3 regions of the Anaeromassilibacillus sp. SJQ-5 genome follow, and region 3 is predicted to be linked to each of the others. Evidence: predicted binding sites of a transcription regulator. Region 3 holds the regulator's gene; each other region holds the start of a gene.
What was found. The regulator HrcA, encoded in region 3, represses chaperone genes, less so after heat shock. The targets are predictions, from matches to a motif close to TGTTAGCACTCNNNNNNNNNGAGTGCTAACA.
Positions count from the first base shown of each region.

Region 1: clpB (ATP-dependent chaperone ClpB) is a predicted target of HrcA. The motif match lies at 8,089-8,119, and genes of this name have one in related genera.
Region 2: htpG (molecular chaperone HtpG) is a predicted target of HrcA. The motif match lies at 5,553-5,583, and genes of this name have one in related genera.

Region 1 is NZ_JBPJWQ010000001.1:3,142,035-3,152,401, reverse strand. It holds gene ACSAMM_RS13585 (U32 family peptidase) at 1-897, shown strand, start outside; gene ACSAMM_RS13580 (trypsin-like peptidase domain-containing protein) at 960-2,540, opposite strand; gene ACSAMM_RS13575 (ATP-binding protein) at 2,634-4,151, opposite strand; gene ACSAMM_RS13570 (response regulator) at 4,199-4,903, opposite strand; gene hemW (radical SAM family heme chaperone HemW) at 5,089-6,210, opposite strand; gene ACSAMM_RS13560 (hypothetical protein) at 6,284-6,637, opposite strand; gene ACSAMM_RS13555 (helix-turn-helix domain-containing protein) at 6,761-7,096, shown strand; gene clpB (ATP-dependent chaperone ClpB) at 8,238-10,367, shown strand, end outside.
Region 2 is NZ_JBPJWQ010000001.1:3,288,904-3,299,270, forward strand. It holds gene ACSAMM_RS14250 (hypothetical protein) at 1-391, opposite strand, end outside; gene ACSAMM_RS14255 (alginate O-acetyltransferase AlgX-related protein) at 415-1,818, opposite strand; gene ACSAMM_RS14260 (MBOAT family O-acyltransferase) at 1,853-3,283, opposite strand; gene ACSAMM_RS14265 (M15 family metallopeptidase) at 3,371-4,570, opposite strand; gene ACSAMM_RS14270 (transglutaminase domain-containing protein) at 4,606-5,340, opposite strand; gene htpG (molecular chaperone HtpG) at 5,627-7,516, shown strand; tRNA gene ACSAMM_RS14280 (tRNA-Arg) at 7,670-7,746, shown strand; gene ACSAMM_RS14285 (methyltransferase domain-containing protein) at 7,835-8,641, shown strand; gene ACSAMM_RS14290 (DNA topoisomerase III) at 8,723-10,367, shown strand, end outside.
Region 3 is NZ_JBPJWQ010000001.1:114,071-124,437, reverse strand. It holds gene dnaJ (molecular chaperone DnaJ) at 111-1,256, opposite strand; gene dnaK (molecular chaperone DnaK) at 1,355-3,175, opposite strand; gene grpE (nucleotide exchange factor GrpE) at 3,248-3,886, opposite strand; gene hrcA (heat-inducible transcriptional repressor HrcA) at 3,903-4,949, opposite strand; gene ACSAMM_RS00550 (hypothetical protein) at 5,342-5,587, shown strand; gene ACSAMM_RS00545 (hypothetical protein) at 5,645-5,956, opposite strand; gene ACSAMM_RS00540 (DEAD/DEAH box helicase) at 6,071-7,234, opposite strand; gene ACSAMM_RS00535 (hypothetical protein) at 7,500-8,735, shown strand; gene ACSAMM_RS00530 (polysaccharide deacetylase family protein) at 8,741-9,532, opposite strand; gene ACSAMM_RS00525 (IS1182 family transposase) at 9,780-10,367, shown strand, end outside.

The sequences.
Region 1 (10,367 bases), 3.0 Mb from region 3:
AGCCTGCCGCTGTCCCAGCTCAACGCCATGCGGCGGCAGGCGCTGGAACAGCTGCTAGAGGAACGAGGGCGGCCGCGGCCGGTCCCCTTCAACCGGGAGGCGGCGCCGGAAAGACGGCCGGCGCTGGCGGACAAGCCGGCGCGGCCGCTGCTTATCGCCCGGCTGGCCCGTCCGGATCAACTGGCCGGCGCGGGGGAGGCGGATCGGGTGTTCCTGCCGCTGTCCACGCCGGAGGATCTGCTGCGTCGGCACGCGGAGGACGGCAGGCTGGGGGTGGAGATCCCCCGGGGGCTGTTCGGGGCCGAGGAGGCGGCGCGGCGGGCGCTGGCGCGGGCGGCACAGGCCGGGGCGCGGTACGCCCTGTGCGGCAACGTGGGGGCCATCGATTTGGCCCGGGAGGCGGGGCTGCTGCCCGTGGGCGGCTTCGGGCTGAATATCACCAACGGGGAGGCGCTGGCCTTTTTCGCCGATCGGGGGCTGGCGGCGGCCACCCTGTCCATGGAGCTGACCTTCCGCCAGACGGCCTTCGCGGCGGACAGGCCCCTGCCCGCCGGGCTGCTGGTGTACGGACGGCAGCCGCTGATGCTGACCCGCAACTGCCCCCGCCGCTCGGCCGGCCAGCACTGCGAGGGTGCGCCGAACGCCGCCTGCGGCCTGACAGACCGCCGGGGTGTGACGTTCCCGCTGGCCTGCGCGGGAGGCTGCGCCGAGCTGCTCAATTCCGTCCCGCTGTACTGGGCGGACAGGCTGGAGGAGGTGCCGCGGCTGGACTTCTGGCTGCTGCACTTTTCCACCGAAAGCCCAGAGGAAGTGGAAAACCTGACGCGGACTTACCACCGGGGCGGCGCGGTCATGGACGGCATCACGCGGGGCCTGTACAAGCGGGGCGTGGAATAAATACAGAAATCAAAAAACGAGCAGCCGCCCTCCGGACGGCTGCTCGTTTTGGTTTGTAGCTATTATTCCCCGGTGCTCTCGCCCAAGACGCATTGCACGTCGAAGGAGACGGTTTTGCCGGTGCGGTTATCCACCCGCAGGAGGGTCAGGGTGATGGTGTCGCCCACGTTGTACTTGGTCAACTCGGTGCGCATGGCGGCGTAGGTGGTGACCCGCACCTTGTTGACGTGGGTGATGATGTCCCCCGCCTGGGCCTTAGTGCCCTGGAGGACGGATCCCTCGTTGATGGAGTTGATCATGAAGCCTTCGTAGCCGGGAGTGGCAACCTCGTTGCCCATGATACCCAGCATGACGCGGCCCTTGACGTAGCCGTATTTGAGCAAATCGTCGATGATGACCTTGGCTTCCTTAATCGGGATGGAGAAGCCGAGACCCTCGTAGCCTTCGGCCACGATTTTGGCGGAGTTGACGCCGATGACCTGGCCCTGGTTGTTGAGCAGGGGGCCGCCGGAGTTGCCGGGGTTGATGGCGGCGTCGGTCTGCAGGCATTTGATGGAATAGCCGGTGTCGTCATACACGTCCCGAGCGGTACCGGAGACGATGCCCTGGCTCGCGGACCATTCCAAGCCGCCGGCGTTGCCCAGCGCGACCACCCGGTCGCCCATGGACAGCTGGGAGGAGTCGCCGAATTCGGCGGCTTTCAGATTGGCGGCGTTGATTTTGATGACGGCCAGGTCGGTATCTTTATCGGCGCCGATCACCGTGGCCTGGTCATATTTGGTGCCGTCGTAGGTGGTGACCTGGATGCGGGCGAACTGGCGGTTGGTTTTTTCGTTGATGACGCAGTGCCAGTTGGTGATGATATACCCGTCGCTGGTCATGATGATGCCGGTGGCGCCGCCCGCCTGCTGTTCGCTGGTGGTGCCGCCGTAGAAGCCGCCGGAGGTCACGTTCTCATACATGCTGATGACCACGGTGGAATTCAGGTTCTTATCGATGATTTCCTTGCTGGTCAGGCCGCCGTCCTTGACGTCGGCGTCAGAGAAGTTGAGAGTGGGGGCGTTGGGATTCTCCGTGGTGGAGGTGGTGCCGCCTCCGCCGCCCGATGTGGTGGGCAGGCCGCCTTTCTTGTCCATGGACAGCGCGAGCAGCACCGACAGGGTGATGATGGTCGCCCCGCAAATCACGGCCAAGGCCGCGATGACGATGTTGGATTTGTTCCGCTTTTTCTTGGGCGGTTTGCCCGGAGGCGGGGTCTGCGCCGCGTTCCAGCCGTAGGGGTTATAACCGCTCTGCGGCTGATAGCCGGGAGTGGAATTGCCCGCGGGCGGGATCGGGCCGTTGTTCGGCTCGCTCTGCGCCGGAGGGGTGTAGGAGGCGCCCCAGGAATACGTGGGGGCCGCCGGCTGAGCGGGCGGAGTAACGGGCGCACCGGTATAGGCGGCGGAATCGCCGCGCTGCCAGCCGTCGGCCGGGGTTTCGCCGGCGGGCTCCTGCGGGGCCGGCTCCGCCGGGGCGGCGGGTTCCTCCGGCGAGGAGACGTCGGCGGGCGCGGCAGTCTCGTCGGGCGCAAAGCCCGCGGGAGGCGGCGTGATCAGGGGCTGCTGCTCCTGTTTTTTATCGTCGTCGAACCAGTTGGACATATGCATCACATACCTTTCAGGATGGTGGGCCGTTTTGTACGGGTCTATTGTACCGGGAGATTGTGTCGATTTGTTGAAGAAAGCGTACGCAAATTATAAACTTCCGCCGGCGCCGCCCTTTTTCGCGTTATCGGCTGGCTTTTTGGGCGGTTCCGCCCCGTCGGGATCGGGGAGCCAGAAGGCAAATTCCGTGTATTCCCCTTCCACCGACCGCACCATAATCTCTCCCTGGTGGAGATTGATGACGGTCTTCACGATATATAATCCCAAGCCCACGCCGTTTTTATCCAGGCTGCGGGATTTATCGCTTTTATAAAACCGTTCGAACAGGCGGGGCATCTCGTGAGAGGGCACGCCCGCGCCGCTGTTGCGCACGGCGCAGTAGACGCGGCCGTCCTTTTTTTCCAGATGGATGGCGATGGTGCCGCCCTCGTTGGTGAACTTCACGGCGTTGTCCAGCAGGTTGTACAGCACCTGGCCCAGCAGGTCGAAATCGCCCTGCACCTCCATGCGGGGGCAGTCCTCCAGGCCGACGATATCGATGCGTTTTTCGTCGATGCGCCGCTCGAAGGAGAGCAGAGCGGTGCATACCACCTCGGTCATATCGAAGCGCACAGGGTTGATTTTCAGCTCCCCGCTGTCGATGCGGGACAAATCCAGCATCGATCGCACCAGGCGGGACAGCCGCTTGACCTCGTTGGACACGATTTTCAGATAATAATTCCGTTTTTCATCCGGAATGGTGCCGTCCAGAATGCCGTCGATGAACCCGGCGATGGTGGTCATGGGGGTTTTCAGCTCATGGGACACGTTGGCCACGAAGCTGCGGCGCATCCCCTCCACCGAGGAGAGGGACACCGCCATGGCGTTCAAGGCGGTAGCCAGCTCGGCCACCTCGTCCTTGCCGCGCACCGGAATGCGATAGCTGAAATCCCCGTTACCGAAGCTGCGGGTGGCGGCCGCCATCTGGCGCAGAGGGCGCACCATCCGGTAGGTCATGGCGTACAGCACGATGAAGGTTAAGGTCAGCACGCCCAGGGCGGAGAGGAGAAACACCTGCAGGTTGTTGAGAATATACGCGCCCATGCCGTCGGCGGGCGTGGAGGCAAACACGTAGCCGATGACCACGCCGGTGTCGGTGGCCCGGATGGGGGCGCCGGCGGTATACATCTGCGCGCCGTACAGGTCGCCCAGCGTCCCGACGGTGAAGAAATGGCCCTGATCGTCCGTCTTGCCCTGCACATCCGCCAGGGGCACCGTGCCGCTGACATGGGAGCAGGAGCTGCCCTCCGAGCAGATGAGCACCTTGCCGCCGTTATCCGTAATCAGCACCTGGGACTGGATAGCGGTGGACAGCAGATTGAGCACCGGGGCCAGGGTGTCGTCCTGGATGGCGTACTGCTTTTTCCCGTTGGCGTCGGTGCTCACCTGAAAGGTGTTGACCGCCGTGTGCTTGGCGATGTCGTCGGCGTTGTCGATGAGCAGGGTGCGCTTTTCGTCCATCCAATACTGGGTGGAAAACAACAGCTGCATGCCGCCCATGGCCAGGAAGCTGACGACAATCACCAGGGACATGACGGTAAAATATTTGGAAAAAATGCTTTTGAACATGCTCCGAATCATGTCCTTTCTTACTCCAGCCGGCCTGGAAGAATCGGTCAGCCTGCGGCGCCGTCCTTGACCTCGAACTTATATCCCACGCCCCAGACGGTTTTCAGCGTCCACTGATCGGACACGCCGTCCAGCTTCTCGCGCAGCCGCTTGACGTGGACGTCCACCGTCCGGCTGTCGCCATAGTATTCGAAGCCCCACACCTCATCAAGCAGCTGATCCCGGGTGTAGACCCGGTTGGGATTGCTGGCGAGATGATAGATGAGCTCCATCTCCTTGGGCGGGGTATCGATTTGCTTGCCGCGCACCCGCAGCTCGTAATTTTCCATGTTGATGTACAGCCCGTCGTAACTGACTTCCTTGGTCTTTTTCTGATCCGCCGCGCCGCTGCGGCGCAGGACGGCCTTGATGCGGGCGATGACCTCCTTGGTCTCGAAGGGCTTGACCACATAGTCATCAGCCCCCAGCTCCAGGCCCAGCACCTTGTCGAACACCTCGCCCTTGGCGGTGAGCATAATGATGGGGCAGGCGGACTTTTTGCGGATCTCGCGGCACACCTGCCAGCCGTCCAGCTGGGGCATCATCACGTCCAGGAGCATGAGATCCGGCTTTTCCGTGTCAAACATCTCCAGCGCCTTGGCGCCGTTGGGGGCGATGATCGCCTCGAAGCCTTCCTTTTCGAGATACAGCCTGAGCAGCTCACAGATGTTGCTGTCGTCGTCGACGACCATGATTTTCAGTCCACCGGCCATGATGGTATCCTCCTTTGGTTTCCCTATGAATTACAGTGTACCAAGTTCTTGGCAAATTTGTATGAACAGTCTTTAAAAAATTTTTTAGGCTTTTGTGTTTGCGCGCCAGGCGTCATAGAGGCGGCGGACATCCGCCAGCCCCTCCGCGATTTCGGCCCGGGAGAAGCCGCCCGCCTCCTTTTGCGTTATTCGTCGTCCAGCAGTCGAGCGATGACGGCGTTGGAAACCAGGAAGCCCTCCCGGGTCAGGCGGATGCCCTCCGCGTCCGCCGTCACCAGCGCGGCGGGCAGGCGGGCCGCCCGCTGACGCCAGCGGGCGGGAAGGGGGAACCCGAAACGGGCGGCAAAGCCGTCCGCCCGCAGGCCGGCGGTCAGCCGCAGGCGCAGCATCAGGTATTCCTCCGGGCTGTTCTCCCTGATGGCGGCTTCCCGGCCCGCCGGCTGCTCGGAAACCGGGGCCTCCCCCCGGAGAAAGGCGGCCGTATCCCGGGGATAGGCAAAGCGGCGGCCAGATAGCAGCGAATGGGCGGCCGGGCCTATTCCCAGATAGGGCTGCAAATCCCAGTATTTCAAATTGTGCCGGCTCTCCCGGCCGGGGCGGGAAAAATTGGAGATCTCATACTGGGCGTAGCCCCGGGCTTCCAGCGCCCCGGCGGCGGCCAGATACAAATCGGCCGCGCCGTCCTCGTCCGGCAGACACAGCTCCCGGGCGGCAAAGGGGGTGCCCGGCTCGATCTTCAGCAGATAGGCCGAGACGTGGGACGCCCCCAGCTCCCGGCAGACGGCGGCCGAACGCTCGACGGTTTCCGGCCGCTGGCCGGGCAGGCCCAGCATCATGTCGAGGGACAGATTATCGAGCCCGGCCCGCACGGCGTCCCGGACGGCGCGCTCCACGTCGGCGGGAGTGTGCCGCCGGCCAAGGACCCGCAGCTCGTCCGGCTCGGCGGACTGCATCCCCAGGGAAAGGCGGCTGCCGCCGGCGGCGGCAAAGGCCCGCAGAGTTTCGTCCAAATCGTCAGCGGGGTTGGCCTCCAAGGTGATCTCCGCGTCCCGCAAGCCGAAGCCCCGGCGAGCGGCCTCCATCAGGCGGGCCAGCCGGGCGCCGCCCAGCAGGGAGGGGGTGCCGCCGCCGATATACAGGGTGTCCGCCGGGACGCCGATCCGGGCGGCCCAATCCGCCAGGGCCCGCTCCACCGCCGCCGTATAGGCGTCCATGGCCTCGTCGGAGGCCGCGTAGGAATAAAAATCGCAGTAGGGGCACTTGGACAGGCAGAAGGGCACATGGATATACAGGCCGATGGGCTCCACCCGGATCACCTCCAGAAAAAACGCGCCATACCGGCCGTTATAGGCACAGTATAGCGCATTTTGGCAGCATAGTCTATAAAATCTCTTCGGAAATGGCTTTTTGACACTCCAGGCATATCCATTTGCCGCGATGCAGCACGCCATCGGCCGCCTTTCCGCAAAAGATGCAAACGGCGGGCGGGCAAACCGTATCGGCGGCGGGCAGGAGGTCCGACCAGCACGCCGGGGGGTTATCTCGATAAAAAGTAAAGCCATATTGCGACCCCCAGGTGGACGCGCCCTCCCGCTTGGCCCCATACAGGCGCAGGCGCTCACCCTCGTCCACCAGAAAAAGGGCGGACAGTTGGCGGATGAGGCGGCGGCAATCCGCCGGTATATCAAAGCCGTGAGACGCGGCGTAATCCAGGATTTCTTGATAGGTCATCATTTATAAGCCTCCTAACAATCGTTTCATTTTGAACCCATTAACGAATATAATAGCTCGTTTCTGAAAATAATTCAATATGCGTTATGTTAGTGTGAATATAACACGTTTTGAATAGGTGATTGCATGCTGCGTTTGCGGGAATTACGCTGTGAAAAAAATATATCCAGACAACGCTTTGCCAGGGAGTTATCTATTTCTATTTCCACTTTAAGCGGTTATGAAAACGGGAAGCGTTTGCCAAATCTGGAGACTCTTAAGACTTTTGCCTCCTATTTTCAAGTTTCCGTGGACTATCTCATAGGCTTTACCGATAACCCCGATCCTTATCCAGGAGAAGACACCCATCTCATTCACCCGGAGGAACGCCGCTTTGTTCAGGGCTTTCGAAAGCTGCAGCCGGAAGACCGGCGGCTGTTCCAGGAGCTGATGGATCGCTTTCCCAAACACGAGAAGAAATAGAGCGCCTTACGGGGCGCTCTTTTTTCTATGTGGATATATGGCTCTATCGGGTTTTGTGTGGGTATGCGGGGTAGGAATTTGTACTCCTATTGTGCCTGTGCCGCTCCCGCACCCCCTCTTTCTTTTTCGTGCGTGAAAAAGAAAGAGGGGGAAGAAAGAAAAAGCCTTATCCAACAGACGCGCAGGAAAAGAACACGTCGAATCTTTTCCGTCCTATCTGCTTGAGATTGCGATCGCGCCGTGGGGGAGACCCCCACTGGAAGAACGAGGCTGCGCCCCGTTCTTCACCCCCCATGTAGGAAATACATTCTGAAAAATATTCGGCGCTATAGTTCGCAACAGCGCCTATCTGCCGGGAAGCGTGTCCTTTTCCCGCGCTACGAGCGCGCTGACGCGCGTAGTATACTTGAGCGATCACCCAAGTTGTACAATCAAGTGTGGTCTCCCTGTCTTAGGACGGCGAGCCCTATCAATCGAGCGTCATCGCCGCACTGCGGGCGAGCGATGCTCGCCCCTACAAGGTAGCCGCTAGTTTACGGATCTCCGTATGGGCTCGGCGGCCTAAGCCGGCGAGACCGGCAAGGGCAGAGCGTCCACCCTTGTCTCCTTCTTCTCCCCATGCAGCGGAGCCCCTGGGGAGTTGGTCGCCCGACTTTTCGGTGCGTGTGGTGACGCAGGCGCGAGGCGGGGCCGGTAGAAAGCAGAACGCTGCTGCCGCGTGGGCATTAGCGGGCGCACCAGCGGCGACACGAGCGCTAAAAGTTTGTATTTCCCTTGTGGGAGATCGAAGCCCGCAGCGACACAGGGGTTGCCGCGAGGCAGAGAGTGAGTCTCCCCACGCCGGATGGTTCCCCTAAGGCTTTTTCTTTCTCCCCCGTCTTTCTTTTTCACGCACGAAAAAGAAAGACGGGGTGCGGGCGGCTCACAGGCACAATAGGAGTACGGGGTACTACCCCGCATCCCTTCGCTAAGCTCCAATAGAGCATATACAGCTTTAGCACTCTAATAAAACGAGTGCTAAAATTCACATTTCAGTCACAATTTCGCAAAACCTTGCACACATCTATCGGATATAGTAAGGTTTAGGCAAGTGCCCCGTGGCCTGCCGAATCCTATGTATCTGAATGAGGAGGGCTGTTTTATGAATGCCCAAAAATTCACCCAAAAATCCCTGGAAGCCATCCAGGCGGCGCAGGATCTCACGATAGAGAACCAGAACATGCAGATGGAGGAGGTTCATCTGCTGACTGCCCTCCTGGAACAGGATCAGGGCCTGATCCCCCAGCTGCTGCTGAAAATGGAGCTGCCCGTGGAGGATATTACCGCCCGCGCCCGCCGGGTGCTGGGCAGCCTGTCCAAGGTCTCCGGCCCCGGCCGGGAGGCGGGCAAAATCTACATTTCCGCCCCCATGGACGTGATGCTTACCGAAGCGGAAAAGACCGCCGAGCACATGAAGGACGAATTCGTCTCGGTGGAGCACCTGTTTTTGTCTATGCTTGAGCATCCCGACGGCACGGTGCGGGATATTTTCAAGGAATTCCACATCGAGAAAAACGCCTTTTTGAAAACCCTGGCCACCGTGCGGGGCAACACCCGGGTCACGGGGGACAGCCCGGAATCCACCTACGACGCGCTGAAAAAATACGGCGCCGATCTGGTGGAGCAGGCCCGGAGCAAAAAGCTGGATCCCATTATCGGACGGGACGATGAAATCCGCAACGTCATCCGGATTCTGTCCCGCAAAACCAAAAACAACCCCGTCCTCATCGGCGAGCCCGGCGTGGGCAAAACCGCCATCGCGGAAGGGCTGGCCCAGCGGATTGTCAAGGGGGACGTGCCCCTGAACCTCCGGGACAAGACCATCTTTTCCCTGGACATGGGCTCCCTGGTGGCGGGTGCCAAGTACCGGGGCGAGTTTGAGGAACGGCTCAAGGCCGTGCTCAGCGAGGTAAGCAAGAGCGAGGGCCGGATCATCCTGTTCATCGACGAGCTGCACACCATCGTGGGCGCGGGCAAAACCGACGGCGCCATGGACGCGGGCAACCTGCTCAAGCCCATGCTGGCCAGAGGCGAGCTGCACTGCATCGGGGCCACCACCCTGGACGAATACCGCCAGTATATCGAAAAGGATCCGGCCCTGGAACGTCGGTTCCAGCCGGTGACGGTGGGCGAGCCGACGGTGGAGGACACCATCGCCATCCTCCGCGGCCTGAAGGAGCGGTACGAGGTCTATCACGGCGTGAAAATCACCGATCCGGCCATCATCGCCGCCGCCACCCTGTCCCACCGGTATATCACCGATCGGTTCCTGCCGGACAAGGCCATCGACCTCATCGACGAGGCCTGCGCCATGATCCGCACCGAAATCGATTCCATGCCCACCGAGCTGGACGTGATCCAGCGCAAAATCATCCAGCATGAAATCGAGGAGGCCGCCCTGAGAAAGGAGAGCGACCGCCTGTCCCAGGAGCATCTGGCCGAAATCCAGCGGGAGCTGGCCGAGATGCGGGAGCAGTTTAACGCCATGAAGGCCAAATGGGACAACGAGAAGGCCGCCATCGGCAAGGTGCAGAAGCTTCGCGAGCAAATCGAGGCCCTGAACGCCGACATCGAACGGGCGGAGGAAAGCTACGACCTGAACAAAGCGGCCGAGCTGAAATACGGCCGGCTGCCCGCCTTGCAGAAAGAGCTGGAGGAAGAGGAACGGCTGGCGGAGACCGCCTCCCGTTCCGACAGCCTGCTGCGGGACAAGGTGACGGATGAGGAAATCGCCCGGATCATCGAGCGCTGGACCGGCATCCCGGTATCCAAGCTGATGGAAGGGGAGAGGGATAAGCTGCTGCATCTGGAGGATATTCTCCACAAGCGGGTCATCGGCCAGGACGAGGCGGTCACCCGGGTGACGGAAGCCATCATCCGCTCCCGCGCCGGCATTCAGGATCCCAACCGGCCCATCGGTTCCTTCCTCTTCCTAGGCCCCACCGGCGTGGGCAAGACCGAGCTGGCCAAGACCCTGGCGGAATGCCTGTTCGACGACGAGCGCAATCTGGTGCGCATCGACATGTCGGAATACATGGAGAAATACTCCGTTTCCCGGCTCATCGGGGCGCCTCCCGGCTACGTGGGCTACGAGGAGGGGGGCCAGTTGACCGAGGCGGTGCGCCGTAAGCCTTACGCGGTGGTGCTGTTCGACGAGGTGGAAAAGGCCCATCCCGACGTGTTCAACGTGCTGCTCCAGGTGCTGGACGACGGCCGGATTACCGATTCCCAG
Region 2 (10,367 bases), 3.2 Mb from region 3:
AGCCGGTGCCGTACAGCGCCTCGATCTCCCCAGCGGTCATGCCCACCTTGGCCCCCTCCCGGGTGGCGGCCGTGTCGTCCTTCAGCTCGATGAGATAAATGATGCTCTTATCCTCCGCACGGTAGGTATACAGCGCAAAGCCCGCGAAGGTGTAGATGGTGTCCATCCCGTCGTAATGGCAGCTGGGCGCCTCCACCACGTCGGTGGCGCCGCCCAGGCTGTTCCCCAGCGCCTCGGTATATTCCTGCCCCAGCGCCACGCTCACGCCCCCGGCCTGGAAATCCCCAATCGCCCGGCTGCCCGAAGAGCTGTCCGCCCCCTTATCCTGGCATGCCGTCAGCCCCAGAAGGAGCAGCAGCACCGCCGCCCATACGCTCAACCACTTTTTCATTGTAAGCATCCTGCCTTTCCTAGTCAGTCGCCCGTCGCTTCATGCGCGGGCTGGATGGTTCCCAGGACCGTGACGGTCCCGTCTTGTTCGGCCAGCAGCTCGATCGGCCCATCCGCCGCCTCGGGGGGCAGGTAGGCCGAAAAGCCCGCGCCCTCTCCCTCGTCCAGCAGCGCCTCCTCCCGGATGGGAAACGCCTCATAGCCGACGCCGCCCGCCCGCAGATAGACGGCTGTGCTGCCGCTGTAACGCGCGTCCAACTCGCCGTATACGTGGAGGAAGCCATGGGACGTGCGCGTCTTGATACGCGCCGCCGCGCTCCCGTCGGCTGGGGCATCCCCCGGCAGATCCCGCCGGGGGGCGGGCATCACCGGGGCGCGGACGGTCAAGTCGGGGAGATTGCGCTCCACGATCTCCACCACCACCGCGTCCGCCTGCCGCGCCGCCGTCAAATCCAGCCGGTACGGCACGGCGCGGGAAAACTCCGCCTCCCGGAACGCCTGCGCGAAAAAGGGCAGCACCGCGTTGCCGAAGGAATCCCGAAACATCAGCAGCCGGCCGCTTCCCCTGTCGTTTTCGGTGGTGATGGTGATGTCCTCCTCGCTGCGAAAGGAGGAGGTGTACCGGTAATGCCACGTCGTGTCCAGCACCACCTGATCGTCCTTGCGTCCCAGCCCCGGATCCAGCATCGCGTCCAAATCCCCGTCCCAGATCTGCTGTACGCTCCGGGGCGTGTCCGCGTAATCCTCATGGGGCAGCCCCAGCGTGTCCATCACCGCGTTATAGCCCGCCAGCGCCCCCAGCGTGTTCCAGTGAGAGTCCCGCTTGTGATACAGCAGTTCCCCCGGCGCCCTGAGCACCGCGGTCAGATCGGTGACGTAGGAACGGGGGCCCAGGGCGGCGGCCAGCCGCTCCCGGTTGGTGGGATCCGGCGTTTTCAGAGTATAGTAGGGCATGTGCTCGGGATATACCGTGTTCTTGTTGGGCACCACGGCGAAGGCGAAGGCCGCCCCCTGCCCCTGCACATACTCTTGCATCAGCTCCACCGTCCGGGCCAGGCAGGCCGTCCCCCTCTCGTCCAGGACGTTCCGTCCCCAGTAATCGTCCATCGTCTTTTCAAAATACAGCCACCCGTCAGTGCCCACGATCACCTGGTCCTCCGACGATGTGCCGAACAAGCTGGCCTTCGCCACGCTGTCCGCCGTCACCAGCTGGGAGCGGAAGCTGAAATGCTCGGACAAATAGGTGTTCAGCTCAGAGAAAAAGGCCAGGTTGAACCCTTCCCCCTCCTTCGTCAGGCGGGGGAACGCGGCCAGCTCCCGCTTCTCCGTCGATGCCGTCTCGCCGAACAGCGGCATGGTGAACACTGGGAAGGCGCACACCGCCAGCACCAGGGCCACATAGGCGATTTTTATCGGTTTCTTCTTCATAGCGTCTCTCCCACCTGTGGGTATGGGTCTCATATCAGAATCGGAAGTAAATAAACGGGTTGTAGGAATCGGTGGCCAGCGCGAACAGGCACAGCAGCAGCGCCGCTCCCGACAGGGCGTAGGAGCCTGCCCGCACTGCCCGGGCCAGCCCGTCGCCGCCTCCCGTCTCGGCCCGCCGCCGCGCCGCCTCCTGCAGCCGCGGCCATACCGGTGTGCAGGCCAAGGCCGCCGCTGCGGTCAGCAGGAGGAAATACGGGGTCAGATACCCCACCGCCTGCCGCAGGGTAACCCCGCCCACGCTCCAGGAGGTGAACATGGCCTTGAGATACAGCCAGGCATCCCCCATGGTGTCCGCCCGGAAAATCACGAAGCCCACCGTCACCATCAGCAGGGTGTACACATGCGCCAGTCCCTTGAACCGCCATTTTCGCACGTTCAGCAGCCCGCTGCTTTCCGCGATGAGCAGCGCCCCGTGGAACAGGCCCCAGACGATGAAGGTGACGTTGGCCCCGTGCCACAGCCCGGTGCAGAAAAAGACGATCAACTGGTTGAGCCAAGTACGAACCTTCCCCTTGCGGTTGCCACCCAGCGGGATGTAGAGATAATCCCGGAACCAGCCGGACAGGGAGATGTGCCACCGCCGCCAGAAATCCTTGATCCCCAGCGCCGCGTAGGGGTACCGGAAGTTTTCCGGAAAGGTGAACCCGAACATCCGGGACAGGCCGATGGCCATGTCGCTGTACCCGCTGAAATCAAAATAAATTTGGAACAGATAGGCTATCGCGCCGATCCAGGCCGCCGGCGCGCTCAAAATAGACAGATCCATACCGAAAATGCCGTCAGCCGCCACCGCCATGGCGTTGGCTAAAAGCATCTTCTTGGCCAGCCCCGCCAGAAACCGGCGCAGCCCCGCCGCCGTCTCGTTCGCCGTCACCGTCCGGCTGGAAAGCTGCCCCTCGATGTCGTGGTACCGCACGATGGGCCCCGCGATCAGCTGGGGAAAAAAAGAGATGTATAAGAGCAGCCTCCAAAAGCTTTTCTGCATCTGCCCCGGATTCCAGTACACGTCCAGGACATAGGACATGGCCTGGAAGGTGAAGAACGAGATGCCGATGGGCAGGCTGATCCGGGGTACGGGCAGCGCCAGCCCTGTCACCGCGCCCAGGGTCTCCATCAGGAACCCGCTGTATTTGAACACCCCCAGCAGCGCGAGGTTGAACACCACCGCCAGCACCATGGGCAGCCGGGCGCCCTTCCGGGCGCTCCCGATCCACCGCCCGGCCAGCCAGTTGACCAGGACGGAGAGGATCATCAGCAGAATATACACCGGCTCGCCCCAGGCGTAAAACAGCAGGCTCGCCGCGATGAGCAGGGCGTTTTTCGCCCGCGCCCCCGGCAGGATGTGGTACAGCCCAAACACCGCCGGTAGGAACAGACAGAGAAAACTCACGGAACTGAATGTCATAAACGTCGTAACACCTTTCGGCCCGTAGCGTTTGTGGTCAAGGGAACTTCATCGTAAAACAAGACCGGAAACCGGCCCCGCCGCCGATCAGGGGCAGGCGGCGGTCAGACAGTCGGCCACCTGGAACGCCGTGGTCATGTAGCGGCTGCCGATGGCCGCGTTGGCCTCGAGATCGTTGAAATGCCACCATTCCGACGCCAGGGGGGACAGGCCCGCGTCGGTGCAGTACTGCCGCAGCTTGAGCGCCGGCTCGTTCATGGTGGGAGCGGCCGCCACCGCCTTCCACGCGGTGGCGGAGCGGGAGTTTACCGGCTTTGCCAGGGACACCGCCCGGTTGCTCAGCTCATGGATGGGGGTGGGCATCTCGTACGGCTCGTAAAGCGACGCCCGGCTGTAGACATACGCGCCGCTGCGGTAGCGGCGCACCGTTTTCAGCTTGGCCAGCGTCACGTCCATGGCGCACCCCTTCTGATGGGTGGACACCTGGTTGGCGATGAACCAGCCGATCCCCCAGGGCGCGGTGGAAATTCCTCGGCGCACCTCGCTGTCCGCGTCGCTCAGGGCCTCCAGCTGCTTGGCCACCAGCAGCTGGGTGTCCAGCGGCCGGAAGGTCTCCACGATGACCAGCGTGTCCCCCTTGGCAAGGGCGGCCTTCTGGGCCGCCGCTATCTTCTTTGCCATGGCGTAGAGCACCGGCACCAGGTATTCGTTGTCCTCCAGCCTCTCGTTGAGCATCCGGCTGTCGTACAGCTTCTGTCCCGTGATGCCCGGGATGTCCTTGCCCGCGCTGACGAACACCGAGGCGTCGGCGTTGGTGATGTCGTACACGATGGAGGGCAGGATATCCGGCAGGTTGACAAAGGCGTATCGGTGGGGCACCCAGCCGGACGCGCCATTCCGGGTTTCCACCCGCCAGCTGTCCCCCTGCTCCTCGAGGATGCGGAAGGCTTCCCCCGCTTTCAGCTCCGCCGTCTTGTCCGTCCCTCCCGCCGTGGCTGTCAGGCTCAGCGGAACCGACGCGTACCCGGTCGCCCCCGCCAGCGGCAGCTCGAACTGGCTGTCCGTCTTGCCCGTCAGGTTGGCGTTTACGCACAGCACGCCGGTGACCGGGTCGGTCACCGCCTCCTCGGGCGGGGGGGGCGGCGCCGCCGTGCCCGTCGTCGCCGGGGTTTGCGCGCGGGAGGACGCGTCCCCGTCCGCCGGCGCGGCGGGCGTGCAGCCTCCCAGCATCGCGATAAGGCCCGCCGCCGTCAGTAAGCCGGCGGCCAGCCGTCGGTTGCGTGTCATGAAATCCCGTCCTTTCCGGCGGCCCGCTCCCGTTCTCAGGTGCAGGCGGGGTATTGGCTTTCGTCCCACTTGTACCCGATGCGGAGCAGATCGGCCCGCGTCAGCTTGGCGGAACGGACGTACACGGAATCGATGAAATACCAGCCCCCGTCGAAATAGGCCATCACCCAGGTGTGCGGCCCGCCGCCCTGCCAGCCGTTGCCGTCGATGTAATACGCGTCGTAGCCCGCCCGTTTGAGCAGCAGATAGGTCAGCGCGGTGAATTGGTAGCAGGAGCCCTTGCCGTATTTGATAGCGTACAGAGCCATCTCCTCATAGGAGCTGCCCCGCGCCATGCTCTTGTAGGTCATGTGCCCGTGCACATAGTCGTAGATGGCCTTGGGCGTGCGTCCGTTTTTCGCCAGAATGTCGTCGAGCTTCTGGTTGAGCGCCTGCGTATCCACCGCCGCCGCGGTGGTGGAACCGCGGGTGGTGGAGCCAGGGGTGGCCGCTCTGCGTGTGGTGGTGGCTGGCCGCGCCGGAGCGGTGGTCGTCGTCTCCCCGGGCTCGTCGGTCGTCGCGGCGGGGAGCGTCGCGGATGCGGCCGAGGAATCCGGCGGACCCGCCGGCTCTGACTGGCCGGAGGAAGGCTTGTCCGGATGGGCCACGGCCAGCCAGATGGCACCGCCCACCAGGCCGGCCGCCGCGCCCACGACCGCGACCGCCCCCAGGGCGACCACCAGTATGCGCAGCGCCCGCCGTCTTTTTCGTCTGCGTTTTTTGTTCGGCATATGGAATCTCCCTTTATTCAGCGGGGTGAACCCCCGCGCTGCCTTTGCTAAAGAATTGTATCTAACTTAATATACAACATGTCCGTCAAAAAGTCTACCGCTTTTCCCGCGAATCCGCCCCCTTCCCCTTTCCGGAAATCGTTCCCTTATCAGCTTTTACAATTTTTTAACAAATACGCCTTGCGCTTTCTCTTCAATTGGATTATACTCTATTTTAGCACTCTGGCGCGGCGAGTGCTAACGCTCTTCGCCGCCCCGGTACAACATGTAAAAGCGAGGGATTGCAATGGGAACCAAACAGTTCAAGGCCGAATCCAAGCGGCTGCTGGACCTGATGATCAACTCGATCTACACCCATAAGGAGATTTTCCTGCGGGAGCTGATTTCCAACGCCAGCGACGCGATGGACAAGCTGTATTACCGGTCGCTGACCGCCGACGTCACCGGCGTCAGCCGGGAGGATTTCACCATCCAGCTCACGGCGGACAAGGACAACCGGATCCTCACCCTGGAGGATAACGGCATCGGCATGACCAAGGAGGAGCTGGAGAGCAACCTCGGCACCATCGCCAAGAGCGGCTCCCTGGCCTTTAAAAAGGAGAACGAGGCCAAGGAGGACGTGGACATCATCGGCCAGTTCGGCGTGGGCTTTTACTCCGCCTTCATGGTGGCCGACTGCGTGCGGGTGGAAAGCCGGGCCTTCGGCGCGGACGAAGCCTTTTGCTGGGAGTCTCACGGTGCGGCGGGCTACACGGTGGAGCCCTGCGAGAAAGAGGGCCACGGCACCCGCATCATCCTGCACATCAAGCCGAACGCGGACGACGAGAACTATGACGAATTTCTGGAGCCCTACCGGCTGCAGGCCCTGGTCAAGAAGTATTCCGATTACATCCGCTACCCCATCAAAATGGAGATGGAGCGCAGCCGCCTGAAGGAGGGCAGCGACAGCGAATACGAGACCTATACCGAGGTGGAAACCCTCAACAGCATGGTGCCCCTGTGGAAGAAAAACAAAAGTGAGCTGACCGAAGAGGATTACAACGCTTTCTATAAAGAGAAGTTCCACGACTTCGAGAACCCGGCCAGGGTCATCCATTCCAGCACCGAGGGCGCCGCGACCTACAACGCCCTGCTGTTCATCCCCGCCCGCGCCCCCTATAACTACTACAGCCGGGACTACGAGAAGGGCCTGCAGCTGTACGCCAGCGGCGTGCTCATCATGGACAAATGCGCCGACCTGCTGCCCGATCACTTCAGCTTTGTCAAGGGCCTGGTGGACAGCCAGGATCTCTCCCTGAACATCTCCCGCGAGATGCTCCAGCACGACCGGCAGCTGAAGATCATCGCCTCCCGCCTGGAAAAGAAAATCAAGTCCGAGCTGCTCTCCATGCTGGAAAACGATCGGGAGAAATACGAGACCTTCTTCAAAAATTTCGGCCTGCAGCTGAAATACGGGGTGTATAACGAGTTCGGCCGCAACAAGGACGTCCTGAAGGATCTGCTGCTGTTCTACTCCTCCACCGAGAAAAAGCCGGTGACCTTCGCCGAGTACGTCTCCCGGATGAAGGAAGGCCAGACCTGCATCTACTACGCCTGCGGCCAGTCGGTGGAAAAAATCGAAAAACTGCCCCAGACCGAGCTGGTACGGGACAAGGGCTATGAAATCCTCTATCTGACCGAGGATGTGGACGAATTCGCCCTCAAGGTGCTCCATGACCTGGACGGCAAGGAGTTCAAGTCGGTCTCCGCCGGCGATCTCGATCTGGATACCCCGGAGGAGAAGGAAGAGGAGCAGAAGCAGCAGGAGGAAAACAAGGATCTCTTCGCCTTCATGACCGAGGCCCTCGACGGCAAGGTGCAGACCGTGCGCCTGTCCCGGCGGCTGAAAACTCACCCCGTCTGCCTGGCATCCGCCGGCGAGCTGTCCCTCGAGATGGAAAAGGTGCTCAACGCCATGCCCACCGACAACAAGGTCAAGGCCGAGCGGGTGCTGGAGGTCAACGAAAGCCACCCCATTTTTGCCACACTGACCGCCCTGTATGAAACCGACAAGGAGAAGCTGAAAACCTACAGCCAGCTTCTGTACGCCCAGGCCCTTCTCATCGAGGGGATGTCGGTGGAGGACCCGGTGGAGTTCTCGAATCAGATCTGCGGCCTGATGGCGGAGCAGAAATAAGCGAAACCGCGCGCTATTGTGCGGAAAAAGCGGCCGCCCGTCGTGTGGGCGGCCGCTTTTGTTTGGAAAAAACCGAAAAAATGCAAAAATATCGCTTGACATTCCGAGGAAAACCCCCTATAATCTATTATGCTGTTCAAAAGGACAGCCTATGCGCTCGTAGCTCAGTTGGATAGAGTGTTTGGCTACGAACCAAAAGGTCAGGGGTTCGAATCCCTTCGGGCGCACCAAAAAATCCCGCCGACACCAGTCGGCGGGATTTTTGTTTTTATACCTATTATCCACGATAAGACGCCAAAGAGAGAACGGAAGGTCATTATGTCCAGCAATGAAGAACAAATCCGCGCGCTGTACGCGGACGGCGAACGTGAGGAGAGCCGGGCGGCGCAATCCCGCTCGGCCGGCATGGAATTCGCCTACACCATGAAGACCATGGAAAAGCATATCCAGAAAACCGACCGGGTGCTGGAGGTGGGGTGCGCCACCGGGTATTACGCCCTGCGGCTGGCCCCGCTCTGCCGGGAATACGTGGGGGTGGATCTCGTCCCCGCCCACATTGACCGGCTGCGGGAAAACGTCCGGGCGGCCGGGCTGACCAACGCCACGGGCCGGGTGGGGGACGCCACCCAGCTGGGGGAAATCCCTGACGATTCCTTCGACGTGGTTTGCTGCTTCGGCCCTTTATACCACCTGCCGCCGGAGGAGCGGGAGCTGGTCTTTGCGGAATGCCGCCGGGTCTGCCGGCCGGGCGGAGTGCTGGCCTTCGCCTACATCTGCCAGATAGGCGTGTACGCCGCGGCCTGCGTGCACGACACCCTGCGGCAGTTCTATCCCAGCAAAAGGGCCAACGAATACGTGCTCGGGCAGGGGACCGACGACTTCAAGCCGGGAGTGTTTTTCTACACCACGCCGGAAGAGATGGAGGCCGCGGCGAAGCGGCACGGGCTGACCAAGGTGAGCAATCTGGGGCTGGATTTCTTCCTGGCGGCCAGCGTTATCGACGCCATGAGCGAGGAAACCTTCGCCTTATACCAACCACTGGCCGACCGGATGTGCGCCAGCGAGGCGTGCACCGGCATGAGCAACCACGCCCTGCTGGTCTGTCGGAAGGAGGCGGGCGGCTGAAAGTTTTCCACCAGTCCCGCTCTGCCGGTGGAAAACCGGAGGGGAGTATGCTACAATAGACGAAAGAAAGGCGGGATACCTATGGGAAAGACGCTGGTACTGGCGGAAAAGCCGTCGGTGGGCAAGGAAATCGCCCGGGTGCTGGGCTGCCATGGCGGCGGAAGCGGGTACATGGCCGGGGCGCAGTATGTGGTGACCTGGGCGCTGGGGCACCTGGTGGAGCTGGCGGAGCCGGAGCATTACGGCAGCCAATACAAGACCTGGAGCCTGGACAGCCTGCCCATGATGCCGGAAAAGATGGCCCTCAAGGTGATCCCGGAAACCGCCAAGCAGTTCGGCGTGGTAAAAACCTGGCTGCACAGCAAGGAAATCGACTCCCTGGTCATCGCCACTGACGCGGGGCGGGAGGGGGAGCTGGTGGCCCGATGGATCCTGGACAAGGCCGGGTTTCACAAACCTATCAAGCGGCTGTGGATTTCCTCCCAGACCGACAAGGCCATCCGGGAGGGGTTCGCCAACCTGAAAGACGGGCGGGCGTATCTGCCCCTGTACCGCTCCGCCGTCTGCCGGGCGGAGGCCGACTGGCTGGTGGGGCTCAACGTCACCCGGGCCATGACCTGCCACTACGGCGCGCAGCTGTCCGCCGGGCGGGTGCAGACCCCCACCCTGGCGCTCATCGTGCGGCGGGAGGAGGAGATCAAGCGCTTCGTGCCCAAGGATTACTACATGGTGCAGGCGGATTTGGGCAAATTCTTCGTCACCTGGCAGGACGGGAAGGGGCAGACCGCCATTTTTGACAAGGCAAAGGCCGAGGCGCTGGCGGAAAAAATCAAGGGGAAGGAATTCCGGGTCTACGATGTGAAGGCCGCCGACAAAGCCACCCCGCCGCCCATGCTGTACGATCTGACCGAGCTGCAGCGAGATGCCAACAAGCAGTACCAGATGTCGGCCAAGGACACCCTGTCGGTCATGCAGCGGCTGTATGAGATTCACAAGGTGCTCACCTACCCCCGCACCGATTCCCGTTACCTGACCGAGGACATCGTCCCCACCCTGCCCGAACGGCTGCGGGCCGTGTCCCGGGGGGAATTCGCCCCCTATGTGGCCGAAATCCAGAGAGAAAGGCGTTCCATCGCCAAAGCCTGCGTCAACAATGCCAAGGTGTCGGATCACCACGCCATCATCCCCACCGAGCAGGCGGCGGATCTGGCCCGCTTCTCCCTGGAGGAGAAACGGATTTATTTGATGGTGGTCAAACGGTTTCTGGCTTGTTTCTATCCCCCCTACGAGTACCGGCGCACCCGGGCGGAGCTGCTGGCCGAGGGGGAACGGTTCTACGCCGCCGGACGAACAGTGCTCCAGCAGGGGTGGCGGAAGGTGCAGGACAGCCGGGACGAGGACGAAGCCGACGAACAGGCGGTGCCCCTGTTCCATCGGGGGGACGTTTACACCGGCGGCCTGGTGCAGTGCAAGGCGCTCAAGACCGCGCCGCCGGCCCGATACACAGAGGCCACCCTGCTGTCCGCCATGGAAAACCCCTCCCCGTACATCGACGACAAGCAGATGAAAGAGTTCATTGGCGGAGGGCTGGGCACCCCGGCCACCCGGGCGGATATCATCGAGAAGCTGTTCTCCGCCTTTTATGTGGAGAAAAAGGGGGTGTCCCTGGTGCCCACGTCCAAGGGGACGCAGGTCATCAGCCTGGTGCCCCCCGACCTGAAGGAGC
Region 3 (10,367 bases):
GTGGTACCCCGCATACCAACGCTCAACCCGATAGAGTTGTATTGCCCCTATCGGACGCAAACGCAAAAAAAGCCGATGCAGCATACGCCGCATCGGCTTTTTTCCTCTTACTAATTATTGAACGCGTCCTTGATTTTGTCGAAGAAGGAGCGGCGCTTCTGATAGTTCTTCTCGCCGGTGGCCTCCTCAAAGCTGCGCAGCAGCTTTTTCTGCTCGCTGGAGAGGTTCTTTGGAACCTCCACCACCACCCGGAACACCTGGTCGCCGGCGCCCCGCCCGTTGATATACGGGAAGCCCTTGCCTTTGAGCCGGAAGGTATCGCCCGGCTGGGTGCCCTCCTTGATGGTGTAGGACACGTTGCCGTCCAGGGTGGGAACGCTCACCTCCGCGCCCAGCGCCACCTGGGCGAAGGTCAGAGGCAGATCGCACCAGATGTCGTACCCATCCCGTTCGAAGATTGGATGGGGCCGCACCGACACCTGAATCTGCAAATCCCCCGCCGGGCCGCCGTTGATGCCGGCGTTGCCCTTGCCGCGGATGGTGATGACCTGCCCGTCGTCAATGCCGCCGGGTATGTTGATGCCGATGGTCACCGGCTTGCGCACCTGCCCGCTTCCCGAGCAGGTGGGGCAGGGGCTTTCGACAATTTTGCCCTTGCCGTGGCAGCGGGAGCAGGTGGTTTGGGTCTGAATGACCCCGATGGGGGTGCGCTGCTGCCGCCGCTCCTGGCCGGAGCCGTTGCAGTTGGGACAGGTCTTGACCGACGAGCCCTTTTTCGCCCCGCTGCCTCCGCAGTCGCCGCAGGTGCTGGTCAGCTGCACCGACACCTGCTTTTTGCAGCCTTTGGCCGCCTCTTCAAACGAGATAATCACCGAGGCCGCCACATCGCCGCCGCGCCGGGGGGCGTTGGGATTGGCGCGCCGGCCGCCGCCGGCCCCGCCGAAGAAGGAGGAGAAAATATCCCCCAAATCGAAATCCATCCCGTCGAACCCGGCGCCGCCGTAACCGCCCGCGCCGAAATTCGGGTCCACGCCCGCATGGCCAAACTGGTCATACCGGCTCTTCTTCTCCGGGTCGGACAGCACCTCGTAGGCCTCGTTGACCTCCTTGAAGCGTGCCTCCGCCTCCTTGTCCCCGGGATTTAGATCGGGATGGTATTTTTTGGCCGCCTGGCGGTAGGCTTTTTTGATTTCATCGTCCGAGGCGCCCTTGGAAATCCCCAGCACCTCATAATAATCACGCTTGTTGTCAGCCATTGTGGTCTATCCTCCATGCTGTCGCAGAGTCGCCGTATCACGGCAAGGGGGGCTGACGCAGGTATTCGCTGCATCAGCCCCTGTCGCTGTTTGTTCGATTACTGCACGTCGCCGCTGTAATACTCGCCGCCGTCGGCCGCCTGCCCGTCGGCGGGGGCGTCCGGGCCGGGAGCCGCGCCTTCGGGCGCGTTCGCCTTATAAATCTTCTCGGAAATGGCGTAGAAGGCTTTCATCAGATCCTCCTGCTGCGCCTTGATGGCCTCCACATCGTCGCCCTTCAGGGTCTCCTTGAGCGCGTCGATCTTGCCCTGCAGCTCCGCCTTGTCGGAAGCGTCCAGCTTGTCGCCCAGCTCCTCGATGGATTTCTCGCACTGATAAACCGCCTGGTCGGCGCCGTTGCGCACCTCGATCTTCTCGCGGTTGGCCTTATCCTCGGCGGCGTACTCCTCCGCCTCGCGGACCGCCCTCTCCACGTCCTCCTTGGACATGTTGGTGTTGGAGGTGATGGTGATGTGCTGCTCACGGCCGGTGCCCAGATCCTTGGCGCTGACGTTGACGATGCCGTTGGCGTCGATGTCGAAGGTCACCTCAATCTGCGGAACGCCGCGGCGGGCCGGGGCGATGCCGTCCAGCTTGAACACACCCAAAGACTTGTTGTCCTTGGCGAACTCCCGCTCGCCCTGGAGCACGTGCACTTCCACCTCCGGCTGGTTGTCGGCGGCGGTGGAGAAAATCTGGCTCTTCTTGGTGGGGATGGTGGTGTTGCGGTCAATGACCTTGGTCATGATGCCGCCCATGGTCTCCACGCCCAGGGACAGGGGGGTGACGTCCAGCAGCAGCAGGCCCTTGACCTCGCCGCCGAGCACGCCGCCCTGCAGGGCCGCGCCCATGGCCACGCATTCGTCGGGGTTGATGCCCTTGAAGGGCTCCTTGCCCATGAACTTCTGAATGGCTTCCTGCACCGCCGGGATACGGGTGGAACCGCCCACCAGCAGCACTTTATCGATCTGCCCAGCGGACAGGCCGCTATCGGACAGCGCCTGCTTGACCGGGCCCATGGTGGCGTCCACCAGGGAAGCGGTCAGCTCGTTGAACTTCGCGCGGGACAGGGTCATATCCAGATGCTTCGGCCCGGTGGCGTCGGCGGTGATGAAAGGCAGGTTGATGCTGCTGGTGGTGGAGCCGGACAGCTCGATTTTCGCCTTTTCCGCCGCCTCGCGCAGCCGCTGGAGGGCCATCTTGTCAGCCGAGAGATCCACGCCGGTGTCGGCCTTGAAGCCGGCGACCATCCAGTCGACAATCTTCTGGTCGAAATCGTCGCCGCCCAGACGGTTGTTGCCCGCCGTGGCCAGCACCTCCTGCACGCCGTCGCCCATCTCGATGATGGACACGTCGAAGGTGCCGCCGCCCAGGTCGTACACCATGATCTTCTGGTCGGTTTCCTTATCGATGCCGTAGGCCAGGGCCGCGGCGGTGGGCTCGTTGATGATGCGCTTGACCTCCATGCCCGCGATTTTGCCCGCGTCCTTGGTGGCCTGCCGCTGTGCGTCGGTGAAATACGCGGGGACGGTGATAACCGCCTCCACCACCTTGTCGCCCAGGTACGCCTCGGCGTCCTGCTTAAGCTTGGACAGAATCATCGCGGAAATTTCCTGAGGGGTGTAATCCTTGCCGTCCACCGTCACTTTGTGAGCGGTGCCCATTTCGCGCTTGATGGACGCGATGGTGCGATCCGGGTTAGAAACCGCCTGCTGCTTGGCCACCCGGCCGACGATGCGCTCGCCGTCCTTCTTAAAGGCGACGACGGAAGGGGTGGTGCGGGCGCCTTCCGCGTTGGGAATGACGACCGGCTCGCCGCCCTCGATAACCGCCACGCAGGAATTCGTGGTGCCTAAGTCAATACCGATAATCTTTGCCATGTCTATTACCTCCATTTATCCAATCCATCGTATATATTGAGTATGCCCGGGCCTCCGGGCCGTCAAACGAAATCAGTTGGCCACCTTGACCATGGCCGGGCGCAGCACCCGGTCGCCGTATTTATAGCCCTTCTGGAACACGGCGGTGACGGTTTCGGGCTCGATGCCGTCGGCGTCCTCCCGCATGACGGCGTTGTGCACCTCCGGGTTGAACGGGGCGTTTTCCGCCTCGATTTCCTCAAGGCCCATTCCCATAAGCAACTCCCGGAACTGCCGCAGCACCATGTCCACGCCGGTTTTGTAATCGTCGCCGGCCGGGGCCTCGATGGCCCGCTCCATGTTGTCGAGCGAAGTCAGCAGCTTACCTAGCAGCTCCGCCTTGGTGAACTCGCCCAGGCGTTCCTTCTCCTGCTCGGTGCGCCGCTTGTAGTTGGCGTACTCCGCGAGCATGCGCTGGTAGCTGTCCTTGGCCTCCGCCAGTTCCTTGGCCAGGCGCTCGTTTTCCGCCTTCAGGGCCATGGCTTCGTTTTTCTCTTTTTTGCGGGATTTCTCCGTCTTTTTGTCCGCCTTTTCGGATTTGCCGTCCTCCTCCGGGGCGGCGGGGGGTTCCTCCGCCGGCGCGGCCTCCTCGGCCGCCTCCGGGATTTCCGCCTCCGCGGTTTCGGGCACGGTCTCCTCTATCGGCGTTTCGCCGGTCTGGTTGGGTTCCATGGGATAGGCTCCTCCTTTAATCCTTTTTAGGCGGCTCGCCGCCGAACATGTCCGACAGCAGCCGGCCCACGGCCTTGGCTATATACTCGAGGCGGGGGATGGTGGCGGCGTAATCCATGCGCAAGGGCCCGATGAGGCCGATGGAGCCGTCTGCCCGCCCGTCCAGGCTGTACCGGGTGACGATAATGCTAGAGCCGTTCAGCTCGGGCCGCAGGCTCTCGCTGCCCAGCACCACCCTTAGGCCGCCCCGATGGGCGGCGAGCATGCCCATCAGCTGTTCCCTCTGGGCCAGGAAACCCAGCAGCGACCGGGCCCGCTCCAGCTCGTAATCGGGATGCTGCAAGAGGTTGAGCTGCCCGGTGAGCAGCACCTCCGCCTCGGCCGATTCCTGCACCAACTCGTAAAACGCGGTCAGCGCCGCCGCGCAGGTCAGCCCGTAATCTCCCAGGGAAACCAGCAGATTCTGCACCTGCGGCACTCCGATGTCGGTCAGCTGCGCACCCAGGAAGTTTTCCGTCAGCACGTTGCACAGCATCTGCAGCGTGTCGGTTTCCACGTCGCCGTCGAACCGGCACACCCGGCTGCGCAGGACGCCGGAGCCGGTCATCAGCAGCAATGCCGCCGAACGGGAGGACACCCGCATGATTTCAATCCGGCGGATAACCGCCCCCTGCTCGGAAGGGGTGGTGGACACCGCCGCGCAGCCGGTGCTCTCGGCCAGCGCCTGGGACGCCTCGCCGATCAGCCGCTCGGGATCGCCGGCCGAACCGGCCAGCATGTCGTCAATATCCTTTTGATCCTCATCGCTGAGGGCCTGCCGGCGCATCAGATGGTCGATATACAGCCGGAACGCCTTAGCGGTGGGAATCCGCCCCGCCGATGTGTGCGGCTGCTCCAGGTATCCCCAGGAGGCCAGCTCAGCCATCTCGTTGCGGATGGTGGCGGAGGACACCGCGTTGCCCAGCATCTCCACCAGTGCCTTGGAGCCGACAGGCTCGCCGGTCTGGATGTACGAGTCAATAATCGCGGTCAGTATCTTTTGTTTGCGTTCGCCCAGTTCCATGTGCCATCGCCTCCTTATCCGGCGTTACCGATGGAACCCATTTGGTCACTTGACTCTGCTAATGGTTAGCACTCTATTATCTCGAGTGCTAACACCATATAATGTACCATTCCCCGGGCGGCCTGTCAATATCCGAATTGTGAATTCTTTGTAAAAAACCGCCGGGATTTTCATCGATTTCACAGTGAAAGCCATTTTGCAGCAGACAATTGGAGGTTTTGCATAGGATTCTTTTAACATAATGTATATCGTGTACAAATTCCACGTCTTATACTGGGAAAGTTCGGCATTTTGCTTGTTGATTGTTGGGCGGCGTCCGTATATAATAATACATGTGGGAAAAGCTAAAGGATACTGTTTTTTCCGCACCTTATGAAAGGAGACGATTCCTCATGGCTGGTTTTGAAATTCATGATTTTGACTTTAACAAACTGATTCAGTTCGCCTCCAAGGCGAAGGGCGACGTGTTTCTGGAAACTCCCGACGGCGACGTGCTGAACCTGAAAAGCCGTTTGACCCAGCTGCTGGCCCTCTCCAGCGCCATTGACTGGGGCAACGTGGGCACCGCCCGCGTCATCTGCAAAAATCCGGAGGATGAAACCGATTTGTTCCGCATGAATCTCTACGGCGACAAATAACTACGGTGAAAAAGCCACCCGGCCTCTCGGCCGGGTGGCTTTTTGTGTCCGGATTCATTAGAGCCCGTCGTCCTCCGCGGCCGCCTCACAAGGGACGCATGGCGTCTCTTCCTCTTCCGGCGCGGCCGGCTCTTCCCCGCCGCTCTCGTCCATGACCCGCTCCTGCTCCAGAGGGGCCTCCGGATATCGGGGCGCCGTGTCCGGCTCCTGCGCGGGTTCTTCTTCGGTGGCCGGCGGAGCGGGTGGCTCCTCGACAGCCGGAGGAGCAGGCGGTGAGGGCGGCGAGATCGTGTAGCCCGCCCGCTTAGCAAAGGCCCGCATTTCCCGCAGATACCGCTCCATGTCTTCCGGGCGGATGGCTGTATTCATCGTGCGTCAGCTCCTTTTCAACCTGTCCGGGCCTTGGGCTTGTCGGCAAGTCCAAATCCCGCGTGGTACAGTATATGCGGAGCCATCGCAAAAAAGACAGGGTTTCGTCCCCGATCAGCGGCGGGGCGGCGTCTCTTTCCCCGCCGGCGTCGGCACGGGCAGCAGGCGGCGCCTATCCCCGTCCAGCTGCTTATCGATAAACTGAAAATCCAGTGCCCGTTCGTATTGGCCGGTCAGCGCCCGCTCCCGGAACTTGGCCAGGACGACAGACAGGCCGGAGGCCCCCCGTCCTGTGCGTCCCGCCCGGTGGAGATAGTCCAGTGGGCTTTCCGGCAGGGTGACGTGGAAAATCATGTCCACACCCTCCACATGCAGGCCGCGGGCCGCCAGATCCGAGGCGATCAGCAGCGGCGCTTCCCCGCCGGCGAAAGCGGTCAGCGCCCGCTGCCTTTCCAGCTTTTTCTGGGAGCCGGACAGGCTCTGAGCCTGCAGCCCCGCCCGGCGCAGCTTGTCCGCCGCCCGGCTGATTTCCTCCGGTGTGTTGATGAACACAATGGCACGCCGGGGCCGGAGCACCCGCAGCAGATCGGTCAGCACGTCCAGCTTGTCCCGGCTGCCGGTGGCCACCCGGATATGCTCCACCGTCTCAGGAATCCGGAACCGGGGGGCGGTGCGCAGGATCACCGGCTCCTTGGCCAGCGGTGCCGCCCGCTTTTGAATCTCCCGGGACACGCTGGCCGACGCCATCACCACCTGGATGTCCCGCAGGCAGCATTTGAGCACTGCCTCCACGTCCGCCCGGTTGGCGTCGTCCAGCAGCTTGTCCACCTCGTCGAGCACCACGGTCTTGGCCAGGTGGGCGGGGATTTTTTTCTTGCGGATGAGCTCCAGCATCCGGGTGGCGGTGCCAACCACGATCCGGGGCTTGCTTTTCAGTCGCTCCACCTGATTGGCCAAGCTCACGTCCGCGAACACCGGTACGCTCTTTACCGGCAGCCCCGCGTTTTTTGCCAGCAACTCCACCTGCCGATGCACCTGCATGGCCAGCTCCCGCGTGGGGGTCAGCACCAGCAGCCGGCCGTCGGGATCCGCCCGGGCCAGAAAGGGTAGCAGATAGGCCAGGGTTTTCCCCGTCCCGGTTTCCGACTGGATAAGTGCGTCCTTCCCCTCCAGCAGCAGGGGGATGGCCCGTTGCTGAACGGGAGTGGGGGCGGTGATCCCCTGCGCGGCCAGCCCGGCGATCAGCGGGGCGGGCAGCCCCAGTTCTTCAAAATTCATGTACGTCCTCGATTCTCTGCCGCCCAAAACGGCCTGTTTTTACCAGTATACCCAATCGACCGCGATTGTACAAGAGACATCCCCCCCCCCGGCGCACCCTGCCCGATACGCCAAGCGGCTTGTCCCCGTTCAACCGGACACACATTTGGTGAACATTTGCCCACATCCGCCTTTTTTATTGCCAAAAAAATCTTGACTTTATTTAAGTATATAGCTATATTATTAGATAAAATAAGCAAAAATCAATTGAAAATGAGGAGATGCTATGCGTAATCGAAGCTCCCTGGTCGCATTGGCACTGGTCGTTCTCTGCAGCGGTATTCTGCCCGGATGTGGCAAGCCGCCGACAGACGTTCCCTCACAGCCCGAACTGGCGTGGCAAACGGCGTCCACCGCTTCCGCCTCGTCGGGGACGACCGTGTCGGCATCGCCCCCCTTTTCTTCCACGTCCGCGGCGACTTCACCGGTGGAAACAATACGCTCGTCCGCCCCCTCCAAAACACGAACCGCCTCCGCCTCGCCCACGACTGCCAAGCTCCCGCCGGATCCCCAGAAGGTTCCCCTGGGATTTCTGGGGGTGCCTGTTTTCAGCATGGCGGAAAGCCGGAGCTGGTATTTCTTTGTCCATGCCTCCACCGTGTACCATGTCAACAAGGCCGCCCTGGATCGGGCGGTAAAGACAGAATGGGTTTCTCCCGATAATCTGGTCGCGCAGGGGGACTGGCTGTATCTCTCGGCGGACGGGGATTGCTCCAGCCGGATTTACCGCTGCCGGTTCAACGGTTCACAAATTCAGGATTTGGGCGAGAAGGCCTACAACGCGGCGTTCGCCGTGGAGGGCGACTGGATATATACCATCGCGCAGGGGGCTGTCGTCAAAAAAAGGCTGGACGGAACGGATCAGACCGTTGTCGCCCCCTTGCCGGCCAAAACCTTCCCGCTGTATACCTTCTTGGTTTGTGAGGGCTGTGCGTACTTTACCGCCCGCAATGAAGACAAAACCATCTGCCAGCTTTTCCGGGTGGATTTGCGTACCGGTCGGATCGCCGCCATTCGAACTTGGAACGTCTCGGCAGACATCTCCTGTCCGGAGCGGCTGGTGGAGGACGAGGGCTGGCTGTACTATCAGGAGCCGGGCCGACACGACACGAACAGCCGCCAAGTGATGCGCCTGCGTCTCGACGGAACTGACGAGAGCGGGGTCTGCTATGGCTGGCCCCAGCCGCACAAGGGGCGCGGGTACTGCCTGCGACCGGAAGGCGGCTTGGCCGTCTTTGATCTCGACAATCCGCAGAATGTTAAACCGCTGGTAACCGCAAGCGCCATTCCCGATGGGATCGTTTCCGGCGGAGCGGCGAATCTGAGCTGGTCATATGCCGGCATTTTTGACGATTGGATTTACTACCAGGTCACCTCTTTGAAAGCCAGCCGTCCGCTTATCAACGGACGCATCCGCCCCGACGGTACCGGAAACGAGATTCTCTGCATCTTTCCCGCCTAGGCGGATCAGGCCGGCGGCATGGCTATCTGCCGGCCCTCATGGTTTAACGTATAATCCTTATAATAGATCATTTCAGACACCGGCAGGAACGTATATCCCTCCGCCGTCAGCTTTTCGAGGATTTGCGGCAGGGCGGCGGGGGTGTTTTTGGCCGCGTTGTGGAACAGGACGATGGAGCCGGAATTCACCTGCTTGGTCACCCGGCTGACGATGTCCGCCACCGGCGGATCCTTCCAGTCCAGAGAATCGACGTCCCACTGGATCACGTGCATGCCCAGGGTGTCCGCCGTCTCGATCAGGGCGTTGCTGTAATCGCCGTAGGGCGCGCGGTGGAGGGTGGGCCGCACCCCGGTGATGGCCTGAATCTTGTCGTTGCAGCGGTTGATTTCCTCCAGCATCCTCTCCCGGGACAGCTTGGGCATGTTGGGATGGCTGTCGGAATGGTTCATGATTTCATGCCCCGCGTCGAACAGGGCCTTGACCGAATCTCCGCAGCGATCCACCCACTCTCCCACCACGAAGAAGGTGGCGCGCACCTTGTATTTTCCCAGAATCTCAATAAGCTGTTGGGTGTCCTCGTCCCCCCAGGCCGCGTCGAATGTCAGGCTGACCACCTTGCCCGGCCGATCGGTGCAGTAAATGGGCAGCCGGCGCTGAGCGGCCGCCGTGGCGTTGGCATAGGCGTAGGGGAGCGCCGCCGCCGCTATGACGATCAGCACCGCCGCCAGAAACAGGGCCAGGAGAACAAAAGCCGCGTGGCGCTTGGTCCATACGGCATATGGCTTTTTTCGGGTCATGAACCTCACCCTTCCGGATTTTCACGGCCCACTCAGGGCCTATCCCATCTATATGCCGAAGGGCTTGGCCGTTATCCATCCGGGAACGCCTCCGTCACAAAAAACATGTCGGAAGGCAGCCGGCGCGGCTTCCCGTCTGAAAACCCGAACCACACCTCACAGGCCGCTGTTAGCAGCGGCCTGTCAGCCTGTCAAAGAAGTCGCCGAAAGGCGGCTTTTTTGGTAAAATGGAGTAGGGTGAGAAAAGATGTACGAGAGAGAAAGAGACGGACGGCGGGAAGTAGCGGTAACGGATATAGAAGCATTAGTGCCGGAGAATCATCTGGTAAGGAAAATAGAGAAGGTGATGGACTACGAGTGGATCTATGAGCGGGTAGCGCCATACTACAGCGCAGCCAAAAATGTAAGGCCGGGGACAGACCCGGTGGTACTGGTGAAAATGGTGCTGCTCCAGCACCTGTTCGGGATCCCGTCGCTGAGGCAGACATATCAGCGGGCATGTGATACAATATCGTACCGATGGTTTCTGGGATATGGGCTGTTGGACAAGCTCCCGCACTTTGCGACGGTAAGCTATGCGTTTTGCCGGCGGTTTCCGGAAGAACTGGCGACGGAAATCTTCGAGCATATACTGAACAAAGCGCTGAACAACCACATGGTGGACAGCAGCATGGTATTCATAGACGGGACGCATATCAAAGCAAGCGCCAACAAAAAGAAATACCAGAAGGAACAGGTGGCAAAGGCTGCCCGTGTGTATGCCAAGCGGCTTCGCGAAGAGGTCAACGAGGAGAGGATGAAGCTGGGGAAAGCGCCAGTGGAAGAAGAGGACGAG